DNA from 3 places in the Pseudoalteromonas sp. NC201 genome. Region 2 is predicted to be linked to each of the others. Evidence: predicted binding sites of a transcription regulator. Region 2 holds the regulator's gene; each other region holds the start of a gene.
What was found. The regulator sigma-54, encoded in region 2, starts transcription at its own class of promoters, with help from an activator protein. The targets are predictions, from matches to a motif close to GTTGGCACGNNNNTNGNNT.

Region 1 (5,107 bases), 940 kb from region 2:
TTCCAGCTCTGGCAAGGCTTCTTCTGGTGTTTCTTCAACTAATGTATCGAGTTCAACATCGGCCAGTTCATCAGATTCTTCTTCCAGCTCTGGCAAACCATCTTCTGGTGTTTCGTCAACTAATGCATCGAGATCGTCGTCGGCCAGTTCATCGGATTCTTCTTCCAGCTCTGGCAAAGCTTCTTCTGGTGTTTCGTCAAGTAATGCATCTCGAGATCGTCGTCGGCCAGTTCATCAGATTCTTCTTCCAGCTCTGGCAAACCATCTTCTGGTGTTTCTTCAACTAATGTATCGAGTTCAACATCGGCCAGTTCATCGGATTCTTCTTCCAGCTCTGGCAAAGCTTCTTCTGGTGTTTCTTCAACTAATGTATCGAGTTCAACATCGGCCAGCTCATCAGATTCTTCTTCCAGCTCTGGCAACGCTTCTTCTTGTTTCTTCAACTAATGTATCGAGTTCAACATCGGCCAGCTCATCAGATTCTTCTTCCAGCTCTGGCAAAGCTTCTTCTGGTGTTTCGTCAACTAATGCATCGAGATCGTCGTCGGCGTGTTCATCGGATTCTTCTTCCAGTTCAGGTAACAGCTCTTCCTGTACTTCATCTAATAAAGCATCGAGTTCATCGTCGGCCTGTTCATCGGATTCTTCTTCCAGTTCAGGTAACAGCTCTTCCTGTGCTTCATCCAATAAAGCATCGAGTTCATCACCAGCGAGATCATCTGACTCTTCTTCTAATTCCGGCAACGTATCTTCTTGTACTTCATCTAATAAAGCATCGAGTTCATCGTCGGCCTGTTCATCGGATTCTTCTTCCAGTTCAGGTAACAGCTCTTCCTGTGCTTCATCCAATAAAGCATCGAGTTCATCACCAGCGAGATCATCTGACTCTTCTTCCAATTCCGGCAACGTACCTTCTTGTGCTTCATCTAATAAAGCATCGATATCATCACCAGCGAGATCATCCGACTCTTCTTCTAATTCCGGCAACGTATCTTCTTGTGCTTCATCCAATAAAGCATCGAGTTCATCACCAGCGAGAGCATCTGACTCTTCTTCTAATTCCGGCAACATATCCTCTTGCGCTTCATCCAATAAAGCATCGATATCATCACCAGCGAGATCATCGGACTCTTCTTCTAATTCCGGCAACGTATCTTCTTGTGCTTCATCCAATAAAGCATCGAGTTCATCACCAGCGAGATCATCGGACTCTTCTTCCAGTTCAGGTAATGTATCTTCTTGTGCTTCATCCAATAAAGCATCGAGTTCATCACCAGCGTGATCGTCAGACTCTTCTTCTAATTCCGGCAACGTATCTTCTTGCGCTTCATCCAATAAAGCATCAATATCATCACCAGCGAGAGCATCTGACTCTTCTTCTAATTCCGGCAACGTATCTTCTTGCGCTTCATCCAATAAAGCATCAATATCATCACCAGCGAGAGCATCTGACTCTTCTTCTAATTCCGGCAACGTATCTTCTTGCGCTTCATCCAATAAAGCATCAATATCATCACCAGCGAGAGCATCTGACTCTTCTTCTAATTCTGGCAACGTATCTTCCTGTGCTTCATCCAATAAAGCATCGATATCATCACCATCAAGCGTATCTGGCTCTTCGTTAATTTCAGCTAACGCATCGTCTTGAACTTCATTTAATAGAGCATCAATATCATCACCCGCAAGCTCACTACTTGGTTCCTCAAAATCAGGCAGTGCATCATCGTCAGCATCTTGAGATGCATCAAGTAGTGCATCGATATCATCAGCATCGACTAAGCTCTCACTATCAAAGTTGCCGCTAAATTCGGGCTCTTCATCTAGCGCCCCGTCAAGAATTGAATCGATATCATCGTCGTTTGCAACAGCATCCGCTTGCTCATCAGCAAGTTCCTCGCTCAGGGCAGCAAGCGCATCATCGCTAACATCAATTTCTTCGTCTTGAGACTCGTTGAACAAATCATCTAGATCGCTGTCACTTAAAATATCCTTGCTATCATCAACATCGAGCGAAACTTCATCATCAGCCTCCTCGAAGCTCTGTTGCATAAAGTCTTCGTCGTGATCATCACCAAACGAAATATCTTCGTTTAGTAAGCTATCCAGTTCGTCTTGATCTAACGTATCACTTCCTTCATCGAAGTCGTCATCAAGTGAGTCAAAGGTAATTTCATCGTCTTCAGGTAAGATATCGTCATCTAACTGAACGCTTGCGCCCAGTGCATCTTCATCGTCGCCCATTCCGATATCAAGTGGGTCTGGCTCAGGGTCAAATGCAGTCGCAGCGGTTGCAGCTCCCGCCGCAGCGCCTGCAGCCACGGATGGTGTTTGCGGAAGAAAATCGTCATCATCTGTTGACGTCTGAGATTGCTTTCTCCGGCGTAGGAACATAACGAATCCAGCAATTGCCAGTAGTGCTGGCAATGTAGCAAGTAATGCAATGCCAGCTGGCGAGCTAAAAAATGCGCTTAACTCGCTACTTTCTTGCGCTTTTGCTTGAGCGGCTTGCTGATCAATCATTTCATTTTGCAAGTCGATAACAGCCTTTAGCTGTTGTTGGATTTCGCTGTCTTTTCCAAGCTGAGTACGAACCGTTTGAAGCTCGGTAGAAATAGCGCCGAGCTGTTGCTTTAACTTATTGTTTTCGGATAGGATTTCTTCAACATTACGCACCGAGGACTTGAACTCTTTTTGTAAGTCCATCAGCCTCATGTCCTGTTCCATCTTTAAAGAGCGCAGTTGATTAGTCAGGTCTTTTTTTGCTTCTTCAACATCGACTTTACGAGCTTGCGTAACCTTTTTTTCAGCTTCGTTGATTGCATTTGGGTTCAATAATCCCTTACGCTTCATTTCCCAAAGTTTGTCATCTTGATCCGACTTTTGCTTTGCCAACTCAGGGTTTACACTGCGAATTTCATTGATGGTAGGAATACGTAAATACGCCCCATCCTGCATATGGTTGAGGTTTTTATCTAGAAATGAATTAGGATTTTTATCGTAAAGCGCCTTCATCACCTGATAAATGGTGACCGAGTCATCTGGTCGCACTTTTTGTGCTATACGCCACAATGTATCCGTGGGTCTGATAGGCCCTATTGACCGACCTTGAGCCCCATAATCAACCCCTTTAGGGCCTTTTAGCACTACCCCCTCTTGGGTATATACTGGTGTGGCAATCAGTGCGAATACAAAGATACTAAATAAGGCTAAACCGCGCATGCCGATCCTTTACTCAAATGTTTAACACCCGTTAAACGACATTTTATTATTATGGCTTTGAAGCAAGCTCTATTCCAAATGCAAACTATAAACCAGATATGTTGGAATATCCATTGCAACGTATTGAAAGTTAACATGGTTATAATGCTTTTTACTGATTCTGGAATAGTTGATATAGGTGAAGAATAGTCAAGTATTTGACCTAACGGCAAACTTCTTGGCAGAAGTTTGCCGTTATAACGCAGAATAGTAAGCAAAATTTTGCTTACTTTGCGATATCAAAGGGTACCTATAGATAGCTTTCTATAAGGGCTTCTGCTATTTGAATGCTATTTGTTGCTGCACCTTTTCTGGTGTTGTCTGATACCACCCATAAGTTTAAGCCCAATGGATGTGAAATATCTTGCCTTACACGACCCACATAAACGGTATCGTTACCACTTGCATCACTTACCGGTGTTGGGTAGTCGTTTTCGTCTTCAATTAGTTCAACACCCGGCGCATCAGCAAGTAACTGCTTAACATGTTCAAGATCATAAGGCATGCGCGTTTCAAGATGAATGGCTTCAGCATGACCAAAAAACACAGGAACGCGAACCGCAGTCGGGTTAACCAAAACACTTGAGTCGCCCAAGATTTTTTGCGTTTCCCACACCATCTTCATTTCTTCTTTGGTGTAACCATTTTCTTGGAACGCATCAATTTGAGGAATGACATTAAAAGCGATTTGTTTGCTAAACACTTCGTTTTCCATCGGTCTTGCATTCATTAAGTTTGCAGTTTGCTTAGCCAACTCATCTACCGCTTCTTTACCTGCACCAGATACCGCTTGATAAGTTGAGACATTAATTCTGTCAATGCCATAGGCATCATAAATTGGTTTAAGTGCCACTAGCATTTGGATTGTAGAGCAGTTTGGGTTAGCAATGATATTACGATTTCTAAAATCGGCAAGACTGTCTTTATTCACCTCAGGAACTACTAATGGAATATCAAAGTCGTATCTAAAATGTGAGGTGTTATCTATCACAATGCAGCCAGCGTCAGCGGCGATTGGTGCATATTTCTCCGACACGGAACCACCCGCTGAAAACAAACCGATATGGGCATTAGAAAAATCAAACTCTTCAACATCCAGAACTTCGATTTTTTCACCCATAAAGTCAATCTCTTCACCCGCGCTTCGGCTACTCGCGAGTGGGTATAATGTGTCTACAGGAAACTTTCGTTCTGCTAGTAATTCGATAATTTGCTTGCCAACAAGACCTGTTGCGCCAAGTACCGCAACATTATATTTTTGCGACATTATTTTTCCTCATTCTGTAATATACCAACCACAGCACTTAACTCTTGTGCTCAGAAAAGCCAAGTTGGTAAAGCTTTTCACTGATTGGTGAGTCATTATTGACTGCAATTGTACTAAATTCTCGACGCACGGGATATGCTTTACGCAAGGTATCAAAGCCCAATGTGTTTAGCTGTTTTCTCATGATGCCATCATCACGACGAATGTCATAAACAAGATGCGCTAAATTGATAATATCCTGCTCGTTGGCTGTGCTTTGCAATTGGCAGCCAGTGACACTTGGCTTAGGAAGAAAATCACTAATCGTTTTGCTGGCTGGTAAATCGAATTCTCGGCATACGGCTTCGTATAACATTTGCGTGCCTCGCGCCTTACCCTCTAGCGTATGGCCGGCAATATGCACAGATGCAAAGCGAGTATATTGCAATAATGACTGCAAAATATTCGGCTCATTTTCCCAAACGTCTAAGATCAGCTCGAGCGCTTGCCCCTTCTCTACCGCGTGCAAAAGCGCTTGATTATCGATAACATCTCCACGGCTTGCATTGATTATCACCGTACCCGGCTTTAATGCCGCTATCC
Region 2 (5,107 bases):
TATCAATGCCGATAATGTAAGAGTTGAAATTAAGCAAAAATTGATGAAGTCGGAACACCCTGTCGTTATCAACGGTCCTAGTCTTAGGATCACAGGTAAAGGACTGCATGCGGATCTACAAAAGCAAGTGATCGAACTCATCAACCACACAAAGACAATTTATTATGACCAGTAAAATCATTAACAAACTAGTTTTCATCGGCTTGCTTGCAAGTTCTACTCTAGCAATTGCTGCAGAACAAAATGAAGTCATTATTGATGCTGGCCGTCAGCAAGCTCAACTGCAAAGCAACATCGGTATTTTTGAACAGAATGTTGTTATTATTCATGGCAACAGAAAGATAAATGCCGATCGCCTAGAGGTCCACCGCCGCGCGGAGCTCGGCATTAACAAGCAACTGCTTGTGGCAACTGGCAGCCCTGCCACTTTTAGCGAACGTCAACCCGATGGCAACTTACTAGAAGCCAAAGCAAATGAAATCCGTTACGACGTAGCGAAGGGAACCCTAGTGATTTCTGGTGATGCTGAAATCAATCAAACTGGGCAAAAAATCAATGCTCAAGTCATCACCTATGACATTGAAAAGCAATTGATCAGCGCTGAGCGCTCAGACCAAGAAGACTCTCGAGTAAGAACCATCCTTGTTCCTGTTGATGACAAAAAAGACGCTAAAGAGAAAAAAGCGCAGGAAGAAGGTAACAATTAATGAGCGAGCTCAAAGCAACTGGTCTAGCAAAGAGTTATAAAGGTCGTCAGGTCGTCAAAAATGTTGGTTTAAGTGTTCAGGCTGGCAGTATTGTAGGCTTATTAGGACCAAATGGTGCAGGTAAAACCACTACGTTCTACATGATTGTAGGGTTAGTACCAAGCGACAAAGGCTATATTCAGATTGATGACGAAGATATCACTTTGTTACCGATGCACAGCCGTGCACGACTTGGTATTGGCTATCTACCGCAAGAGTCTTCAATCTTTAGAAAACTCACGGTCTATCAAAATTTGATGGCGATTTTAGAAACTCGAAAAGACTTATCTAAAGTTGAAAGAGAAGCTGAACTAAACGAGTTACTGGATGAGTTTAATATTCAACACATTCGCGACTCACAGGGCATGGCATTGTCGGGAGGCGAAAGAAGACGAGTCGAAATTGCTCGTGCTTTAGCCGCAAACCCTAAGTTTATCCTGTTAGATGAACCTTTTGCTGGTGTTGATCCTATTTCGGTGTTAGATATAAAGACAATCATAGAGCACCTAAAAAACCGTGGTATCGGTGTGCTTATCACCGATCATAACGTTAGAGAAACACTGGACGTATGTGAAAAGGCCTACATCGTTTCACATGGTGAGTTAATCGCTGCAGGCACGCCAGAACATGTTTTGGCAGATCAAACCGTAAGAGATGTCTACCTAGGCGAACAATTCAAGCTATAGTTAAGACGTAGTATTAATAACTGTTAAAAAGGATTGTTAGAGATACATGAGGCAATCATTACAGCTGCGCATGGGGCAGCAACTTACAATGACTCCGCAACTGCAACAAGCCATTCGCTTGCTGCAGCTTAGTACATTGGATCTGCAACAAGAAATACAAGAAGCATTAGACAGCAATCCATTGTTGGAAGTGGAAGAAGGTGATAATACTGACGGCGAAAACGCTGACCAACACAGCCAAGAAAAGAGCCGTGCTGACGACAATCAAGATTCAGCCGATGAAACGCAGGTTAGTGACTATGAGATAGACTCAGATACCGCCATGAGCAAAGACACTGTGAGCGATGACCTTGCCATGGATGTCACTTGGGACGAGTATATGAGTGCAGCGCCTGCTGCAAGCTCAGGTCCACTTCCCGATGACGATAATGTTTATCAAGGGGAAACCTCTGAATCTCTCCACGATTATCTCATGTGGCAACTCGAACTGACACCATTTAGTCCAACAGATAGAGCTATTGCGATTGCGATTATTGAAGCGGTCGACCTGTCAGGCATTCTAACACTGTCTTGCGAAGACATTTTAGAAAGCATTAATGACGAGAATAGCGAAGAGCCTATTGAGCTAGATGAAGTCGAAGCCGTACTCAAACGCATTCAGCTTTTTGACCCTGTCGGTATCGCAGCGCGTAGTTTACAAGAATGCTTATGCATTCAGCTAAACCAATTCGCCCCAGATACCCCATGGATTGCCGAAACAAAAATGATCCTGACAGAGCATATCGACTTGCTTGCCAGCCGTGACTATCGAACTTTGGCTAAGAAAACGCGCCTTAAAGAAGCCGATCTCAAAGAGGTCATGACGTTAATACATAGCCTTAACCCAAAGCCTGCGGCAAGCATTATTCATGAAGAGCCTGAATATGTGATCCCTGACGTATCGGTGAAAAAAGTAAAAGGTCGTTGGGTCGTAGAGCTAAATCCTGATGCTATGCCTAAAATAAGAGTAAATGACCATTACGCTGCGATGTCTAGAACGGCGAAATCCAGTACGGATAGTCAGTTTATTCGCTCACATTTACAAGAAGCAAAGTGGTTTATTAAAAGCTTAGAAAGCCGAAATGATACTTTATTAAAAGTTACCAATTGCATTGTGCAACAACAACAGGCATTCTTTGAACATGGCCCCGAAGCAATGCGCCCTATGGTGCTAAATGATGTTGCTGAAATGGTTGAGATGCATGAGTCCACAATTTCCCGTGTGACAACACAAAAATACATGCATACACCTCGGGGAATATTTGAGCTGAAGTATTTCTTCTCTAGCCATGTAAGTACGGAAAATGGAGGTGAGTGCTCTTCTACAGCAATTAGAGCACTTATCAAAAAGCTGATAGCTGCAGAGAATACCGCGAAGCCATTGAGTGACAGCAAAATTGCAGATATCTTAGCTGAGCAAGGAATTAAGGTAGCGAGACGTACGATTGCAAAATATCGTGAATCCCTAGCCATTCCACCGTCAAATCAGCGTAAAAGCTTGATATAAGACGTAAAACCCAAGAAGGAAAAATGCTTATGCAACTAAATCTAACTGGTCGCCATGTAGAAATTACTGACTCATTAAGAGACTATGTCACCAACAAGTTTGCGAAGCTAGAAAGGCACTTTGATCATATCAATAATGTGCATGTGATCCTTGATGTCGAGAAACTAGTACAAAAAGCAGAAGCAACATTACACGTAAACGGCGGCGAGCTATTTGCATCAACAGAGCATCAAGATATGTATGCCGCAATTGATGGCCTTATCGACAAGCTAGATCGTCAAGTTATTAAACACAAAGAGAAGCTCACTCGACACTAAGATGAAATTAAGTGAATTAGTGAACAAGGACTGCAGTAAAGCTGCGGTCCTTTTTAATAGCAAAAAACGTATTTTAGAATACATCAGCGAACTGGCTCATAGCCAAATTCCAAATACCAGTCAGCATGCTATCTTGGACGCCTTAATGGCGCGAGAGAAATTAGGCAGCACAGGGATCGGTAAAGGCATTGCCATTCCCCATGGTCGACTTGAAGGTTTGGATAAAATCCTTGCAATGGTGCTTGTCAGCGAGCAAGGGATCCAGTTTGAAGCCATAGATAAGCAGCCTGTCGATATTTTTGTCGCGTTCATCGTACCTGAAGGTGATAATCAACAGCACCTGAAGACCTTAGCGGCGATTGCTGATACACTCAAAGACAAGTCTTTTTGCAAAATGCTTAGGCAAGCAAAAAGTGATGATGAGTTATATGCAGTGATCCAAGGTGAACTTGATGAGTGATGAAGAAAAAGGACTCGAGCTTATCATTATCAGTGGCCGCTCAGGCTCTGGTAAATCTGTAGCGCTTCGAGTATTGGAAGACTTAGGCTACTATTGTGTGGATAACATTCCGGTCAATTTGCTGCCGTCTTTAGTCCGCAGTGTTTCGGACAATTATAATAAAATTGCAGTCAGTATTGATGTTAGAAACTTACCTAAAGAACAGGACGAGTTTAATGACATTCTTGAATACTTACCAGGCTTTGCCAAACCTACCCTGTTTTATTTAGACAGTGACGATCAAACCCTGATAAAGCGCTTCTCAGAAACACGCCGTTTGCACCCTCTTTCACTGCATAATCTTCCATTAGATGTTGCGATAAAGAAAGAACGGGAATTGTTAGACGTGCTGATCACTCGCGCCGATTTTCTCATTGATACTACAGGCCTGAGCGTTCATCAACTTGCAGAAGATATCCGCGAAAAAATCTTAGGTAAAAAAGACAAACAACTCATTATTACCTTTGAATCTTTCGGCTTTAAACACGGCATCCCAAAACAAGCGGATTACGTTTTTGATGCGCGCTTTTTACCCAACCCACATTGGGAGCCTGAGCTTAAGCCGCTAACTGGCTTAGATCAACCAGTCAAAGACTATTTGTCGAGTCACAGCATCGTGCAAAAGTTTACTTGGCAGATCCAAACCTTCGTACAAACTTGGTTACCACACTTAGAGCGTAACAATCGCAGTTATCTAACGATCGCAATAGGATGTACAGGTGGGCAACATCGCTCGGTATACTTAGCGCAAACCATTGGTGAACGTTTTGCTAAAACCCATCCCAACGTCAAAATTCGTCACCGAGAGCAAGAGGGTTAAATGTTAGAAGATACGTTTTTAATCCAAAACAAACTCGGCCTGCACGCTCGAGCAGCGACGGTTCTTGCGCAATTAGCAACCCAATTTGATGCCGAAGTGACCTTATATCAAGGAGACAAAAGTGCTGCTGCTGACAGCGTACTAGCGCTGTTGTTACTTGAAAGCAGCCAAGGGAAAGAAGTCCGAGTGGTTTGTGAAGGTCCTGATGCTCAGTATGCACTAGACGCCATTGGCGGACTGATAGAAAATAAGTTTAATGAATCCGAGTAATCGTCAGTAAAACAATAAGGCCTGATTCATTTACTCCCTGCTAATCTCCCCCTCCTCCGTAACCAAAGTGGTCTAATAAGTCTCTCATAATTAAGCGTAAACCTTGGTAGTTCCTAATAAACTGAGTTACACTGTAATACCAATTTAGGTTTCTTTCGTGCAGTAAAGCTAGTTGCCGGAAAATCCTACTTTATCGTTGCGTACACCTTTAACGTATATTAAC
Region 3 (5,107 bases), 1.4 Mb from region 2:
GCACCGCTGGTTACAATTGAGTATTTCGTTAGTTTGGGATAAAAATAAGCGCCCTAAGTATTACGTTATCCATATTCAAAATATAACCGGTTTGTTGTTAGCGAAGCAAGATGCTGAGCGCGCAACGCTTGCCAAAAGTCGCTTTATCGCGAATATCAGCCATGAAATTAGAACGCCGATAAATGCCATATTAGGTCTGGCGGATATGATCAAAAGTGAGACGCTGACTCGAGTTCAAAATAAAAAACTGCAGCAGCTTTCTGGGGCTGCAAATGAGCTGCTTACCATGCTCAACAGTATTTTAGAGTTTGCCAAAGTTGAAAGCCACCAAGGTACAATTCAATATGAGACATTTCAAACCTGTCATGTATTTACCACGATAGAATCACTAATTAAGCCTTTATGTATACAAAAAGGTTTGGAATTTGAGTTACAAGTCGCCCCTCAAGTTTGGCCTTACCTGTACAGTGATGAAGATAAGGTAAAGCAAATCTTGGTAAACCTGCTTGGCAATGCGGTAAAGTATACCAATCAAGGGAAGGTTGGTTTGAAGGTGGCGTTAGTTAATGATAGAGCTGCAAAACAAACCATAAAGTTTGCTGTTTGGGATACTGGAGTTGGGATCAAATCGCAAGAGATTGAACACCTTTTTGATGCATTTACCCAAGGTGATGAAAGCTTCACACGTCGTCACGAAGGCATTGGTTTGGGGCTTGCGATTGTGAAGCAAGAAGTTGCACTCTTAGGTGGCGATATTGCGGTTAACTCAACCCCGAACGAAGGAAGCTGCTTTTTCTTTGAATTGGTGCTAGATAAAGGCGCTTGTCCAGTTGTGGATAGTCACAAAGAAGTTTACTGTCTCACCACCGAAGCACATAGCTTACCAAGCTATTTTGCTGGTCTTGCGGAATCTTTATCTGTTGAGCGATTGCACGCGATGCATGCTCAGCTCGACAAGTCTATTGTTGTTATTCCGCCGGAAACCTCGCTTGACCCCGCTTATGCGCTACCAGAAAATACCGCATTACTACTACATTGTGAAGGGGTATTCCCTGAGCAAAGTAACCATATTGCGCTTAATCAAAGTGTGTTTTACCAATCAGCTTATACTTGGCTTGCTGAGTTTGCCCATATGACGCAAACCGTCGACAACGTGTGTATGCAAGTTGCTGGTGCGCTTTGCTTGGTGGTCGACGATAACAACTTAAATTTGGATATTACTGAGAATATGTTGAAGCAGAATGGTATTTCTACCGTAGGGCTACAAAGCGCGGAACATATTGAGGAAGTTTGCCGCTCACTGCAACCAGATATCATCCTGATGGATATCCATATGCCAAACATTGATGGCTATCAAGCGACCAAGCAGATCAGAGCCGTATGGTCTGAAACTGAGCTGCCCGTTATCGCCTTGACCGCCAATGCAAGTAAAGAAGAGCGGGCGAAAGCCACAGCCGTTGGCATGAATGATTATTTGGTAAAGCCGATCAATAGCACACAGGCGTGCAAGGCATTGGCAAGTAATATTTTCCAGTCAGATAAAACAGAAGAAATCTTTTTCGATTATGAGTTTGCTTTATCACAAATGATGCAAAATGAAACGTTTTTGCAAACAATGTTAGATAAATTTGCTAAACTTTGCCATGATTACCTAGAACAGGTTGCTGAAATAGAGCAAGGTTCAGCATTATTCGAGTTAGCACACGGAATTAAGGGCGCAGCTGCTGGTCTGGGTTTTAAGCGACTGGCGAAAGTTGCAAAAGACCTTGAAACGCAAAGCAAAACGATCACAACAATAACAAATCGCACTGACTTGGATGTGTTAACAAATGCACTTTCACAGGTGGTGTGCTTTATCGAGCTAAAAAGGTAGCGTCATAAGATGCAGCAAGCTGAGCACATTTTTATTATTGATGATGACCCAATAAATAAGATGGTCCTAAGTAATACATTAGGTGACGGTCATCGGTTATCCCATAGCACTGACGCTAAGTTATGTATTGATGAACTAAAAGTAAGCAAACCAGATCTTATTATTTTAGATGTGTTAATGGCTGACGGCGCTGGCTTTGCTGTTTTAGAGTGCCTGAAAAAGGATGCGAGCACTTACGGTATTCCCGTTGTCGTGATCTCCGGTAGTGTGAGCTTTAAAGATGAAGCACGAGGTTTGGAGTTAGGGGCAGTGGATTATATTACTAAACCCTTTAACCCTTTGATTGTAAAAGCCAGAATCAAAAACCATTTAGCAATAAAAAAGAAAAATGATCTGCTAGAAAAGCTAGCCTCTATCGATGGTTTAACAGAGTTGCCCAATCGCAGGTATCTAGATGAAGCGATGAAATCAGCTTTAGAGAGCGCAAAAGCTGATGGCAGTGCGTTTACCGTAATGCTGGTTGAGGTGGACTATTTTAAAACGTTTAATGAGCATTATGGCTATATGCATGGTGATGACTGCTTATTTAAGGTCGCCAAAGCGCTAGAAGAAGCCGCAACCCGACGTTCTTTATTTATTGGCCGTTTTGACGGTACCCGTTTTGCGTTGGTGCTAACTCAGCATAATATCGACATAATTAATGAAATAGCAGAAGCGTTGCACGACTCGGTTAACGCGTTAAAAATCCCCCATATTGCCTCACCCATATGTGCGCATGTGAGTGTTAGTATTGGTGCAGTTCATATTGAAAATCACTGTAGTAATGAGCTCGGTGAGCTGATCAAAATGGCCGATAGCGCACTTGCCGTTGCACAAAAACAGCAAAGTACGGTTTTTATTAAAGTGTTATAAATATCTAAAGCCATATGCGGGGGCTAAAGCATATCCGCATTATTCACCATCCTTGGTGCGATAAAGTCTTACTGAATTTGCTTTAGTGCGTTGTCGCCAAAGCCAACCAGTTGGTTGTTTTTGAATACCAATGGCGTGCACTCATCTTTTGTTACTTTGCCGTCTGAGTGTTTGCTGTTGGTTGCATAGTACAGCACTTGATAGTTGTCGCCGTCTTTTGACACCAACTCGCTAAAGTCAGGAGTTGCAAACATATCTTTTACTGATGAGTAAGATGCACCCATTTCAAGGTTAGCAATCTTTTCACGATTTTTACGCTGTTTATGTTCCCAGTTAGACGAGTTGTATTCAGAAGCCCAACCGTGTTCTACTTCACCGTCGGATACAGCAACGATACAGCCTGATAATAGAGTAGAGCTAAGCGCAGCCACTAACATTAATTTTTTCATTGTTGTTTTCCTTTTTAATTTTGTTGCTGAGCAAGTAATGCAAACAGCCATTTATTTTTTGCTTTAATTATCACAAGAGTGCAAACTCTTTGCCAACTAATAAAGTTTATAAATATCAGTTTATTGTTATTTTTTAATCAGTTTGTGGTTGATGGTTTTCACTAACTTTTAGCGATATCACTCACTAAAACAATAATCTAGACCACTCGGTTTCTCGTTGTGCCTGCCACAAAACTTTCAATATTAATGGCAATTTCGCCGACTAAACGTTCGATGGCTTCTTTACTTGCCCATGCCGTATGCGGTGTTAAAAGCAAGTTTTCCCCTTGGTATTGAACGAGTGGGTTGCTTGCTTGTGCCGGCTCTTGTGTGAGGACATCCACAGCAGCACCAGCTATTTGCTTGTTAGTTAGCGCATCCACCAGCGCTTGCTCATTGACTATTCCGCCTCTTGCGGTGTTGATAAGATAAGCATGATTTGGAAGTAGAGCGAATTCAGCTCTCGAAATCAGGTTTTCTGTTTCAGCGGTAAGCGGGCAGTGAATCGATACAATATCCGCAATCTGCAGTGCTTCTTCAAAAGCCATTCGTCCTGCTCTAACCTCAGTTACGCCCCTACGTTCGGCAACAATTACCTGAGCTCCAAATGCTTGTGCGACTTTTGCAACGGCTTCTCCTAACGTTCCATGGCCTACGATCACAAAGTTTTTGCCCGCAATTTCGTTGATGCTGTAGTCCAAGCGACAAAACATGTCACTTTGCTGCCAAAGCCCTGCACGGCAGTCTTGCTGGTAACGATGAATATTTGTCATTAAGTTACCAAGCATAGTAAAGGTGTGCTGCACGACAGAAGGGGTCGAATAACCAGCCACATTGGCTACCGCAATTTGATGAGCTTTTGCGGCTGTTAAGTCGATGTTGTTGACGCCTGTGGCTGCAACACAAATCAATTGTAATTGTGGTAACGCCGCGATTGTTTGTTCAGTTAACTGTACTTTATTGGTGATGATGACTGCTGCATCTTTACAGCGTGTGATGATGTCCTCACTGGATGTGGTGTCGTAAGACGTTAATGTGCCTAGTTTGGCAATGGGGGAAAGATCAGTTCCTGCAAGGGTTTTAGCGTCTAATACCACGATTTGCATTATTTTTATCCTTTTCTTGACTTTGGAGTTAACTCTAAGGTTTATACTTGTGATGTCGACTAGGATAATCTTCAGGACTTGGGAGTGTAAAGTGGTAAAGATTGGTGAGCTGGCAAAGCGGCTTAACGTATCAACTGACACGTTAAGGTATTATGAAGCAAACGATCTCCTACACCCTTGCACAAGGAGCGAGGGCGGGTATCGGTTGTTTGATGAGCAAAGTGAAAAGCAAATGCGATTTATTCTTCGCGCGAAGGAAGTGGGTTTCAGCCTCAAAGAAGTGCAAGACTTGCTGAAGATAAAGTTTGAAAAACATCAGCACAGTTGTGAAGAAGTGAAAACACTGACTATCACTAAACGGGATTTAGTGAGAGCGCGGATCGCTGAGTTACAAAAATTTGAACAATCGTTATCGACGCTAGCAGAGCAGTGCTGCGGCGGTAAGGAAGCGGCAGTGAGCTGCTCGATTTTAACGGCCTTGGAGGCTATCGATGAATGAACTGATAGTAAATTTTTGGCAGCTATTTTTAGTATCTGCCCCGTGGTTACTGCTTGGCCTAATATTGGCCGGGTTACTTAATGTATTTATTCCAAAAGATTTGTTGCAAAAGCATTTAGGGAAAGAAGGGTTTTGGACGACGATAAAGGCAGCACTGATTGGGGCGCCTATGCCGCTTTGCTCTTGCGGCGTTATTCCTGCTGCGGTGGGACTGAGAAGGGCTGGGGGT

Region 1: a site for sigma-54 is predicted at 3,280-3,298, ahead of PNC201_RS23475 (FimV/HubP family polar landmark protein). Genes of this name have one in related genera too.
Region 3: a site for sigma-54 is predicted at 3,313-3,331, ahead of PNC201_RS13845 (DUF3192 domain-containing protein). Genes of this name have one in related genera too.

What each region holds. Positions count from the first base shown of each region.
Region 1 is NZ_CP022522.1:1,363,607-1,368,713, reverse strand. It holds gene PNC201_RS23485 (FimV/HubP family polar landmark protein) at 1-177, opposite strand, end outside; gene PNC201_RS23480 (hypothetical protein) at 120-443, opposite strand; gene PNC201_RS23475 (FimV/HubP family polar landmark protein) at 397-3,219, opposite strand; gene PNC201_RS05510 (aspartate-semialdehyde dehydrogenase) at 3,509-4,525, opposite strand; gene PNC201_RS05505 (4-phosphoerythronate dehydrogenase) at 4,563-5,107, opposite strand, start outside.
Region 2 is NZ_CP022522.1:418,823-423,929, reverse strand. It holds gene lptC (LPS export ABC transporter periplasmic protein LptC) at 1-175, shown strand, start outside; gene lptA (lipopolysaccharide transport periplasmic protein LptA) at 165-707, shown strand; gene lptB (LPS export ABC transporter ATP-binding protein) at 707-1,432, shown strand; gene PNC201_RS01780 (RNA polymerase factor sigma-54) at 1,479-2,978, shown strand; gene hpf (ribosome hibernation promoting factor) at 3,008-3,295, shown strand; gene ptsN (PTS IIA-like nitrogen regulatory protein PtsN) at 3,297-3,755, shown strand; gene rapZ (RNase adapter RapZ) at 3,748-4,614, shown strand; gene PNC201_RS01760 (HPr family phosphocarrier protein) at 4,615-4,884, shown strand.
Region 3 is NZ_CP022522.1:3,182,196-3,187,302, reverse strand. It holds gene PNC201_RS13855 (hybrid sensor histidine kinase/response regulator) at 1-1,873, shown strand, start outside; gene PNC201_RS13850 (GGDEF domain-containing response regulator) at 1,883-2,785, shown strand; gene PNC201_RS13845 (DUF3192 domain-containing protein) at 2,854-3,234, opposite strand; gene PNC201_RS13840 (D-2-hydroxyacid dehydrogenase) at 3,432-4,379, opposite strand; gene zntR (Zn(2+)-responsive transcriptional regulator) at 4,471-4,878, shown strand; gene PNC201_RS13830 (SO_0444 family Cu/Zn efflux transporter) at 4,871-5,107, shown strand, end outside.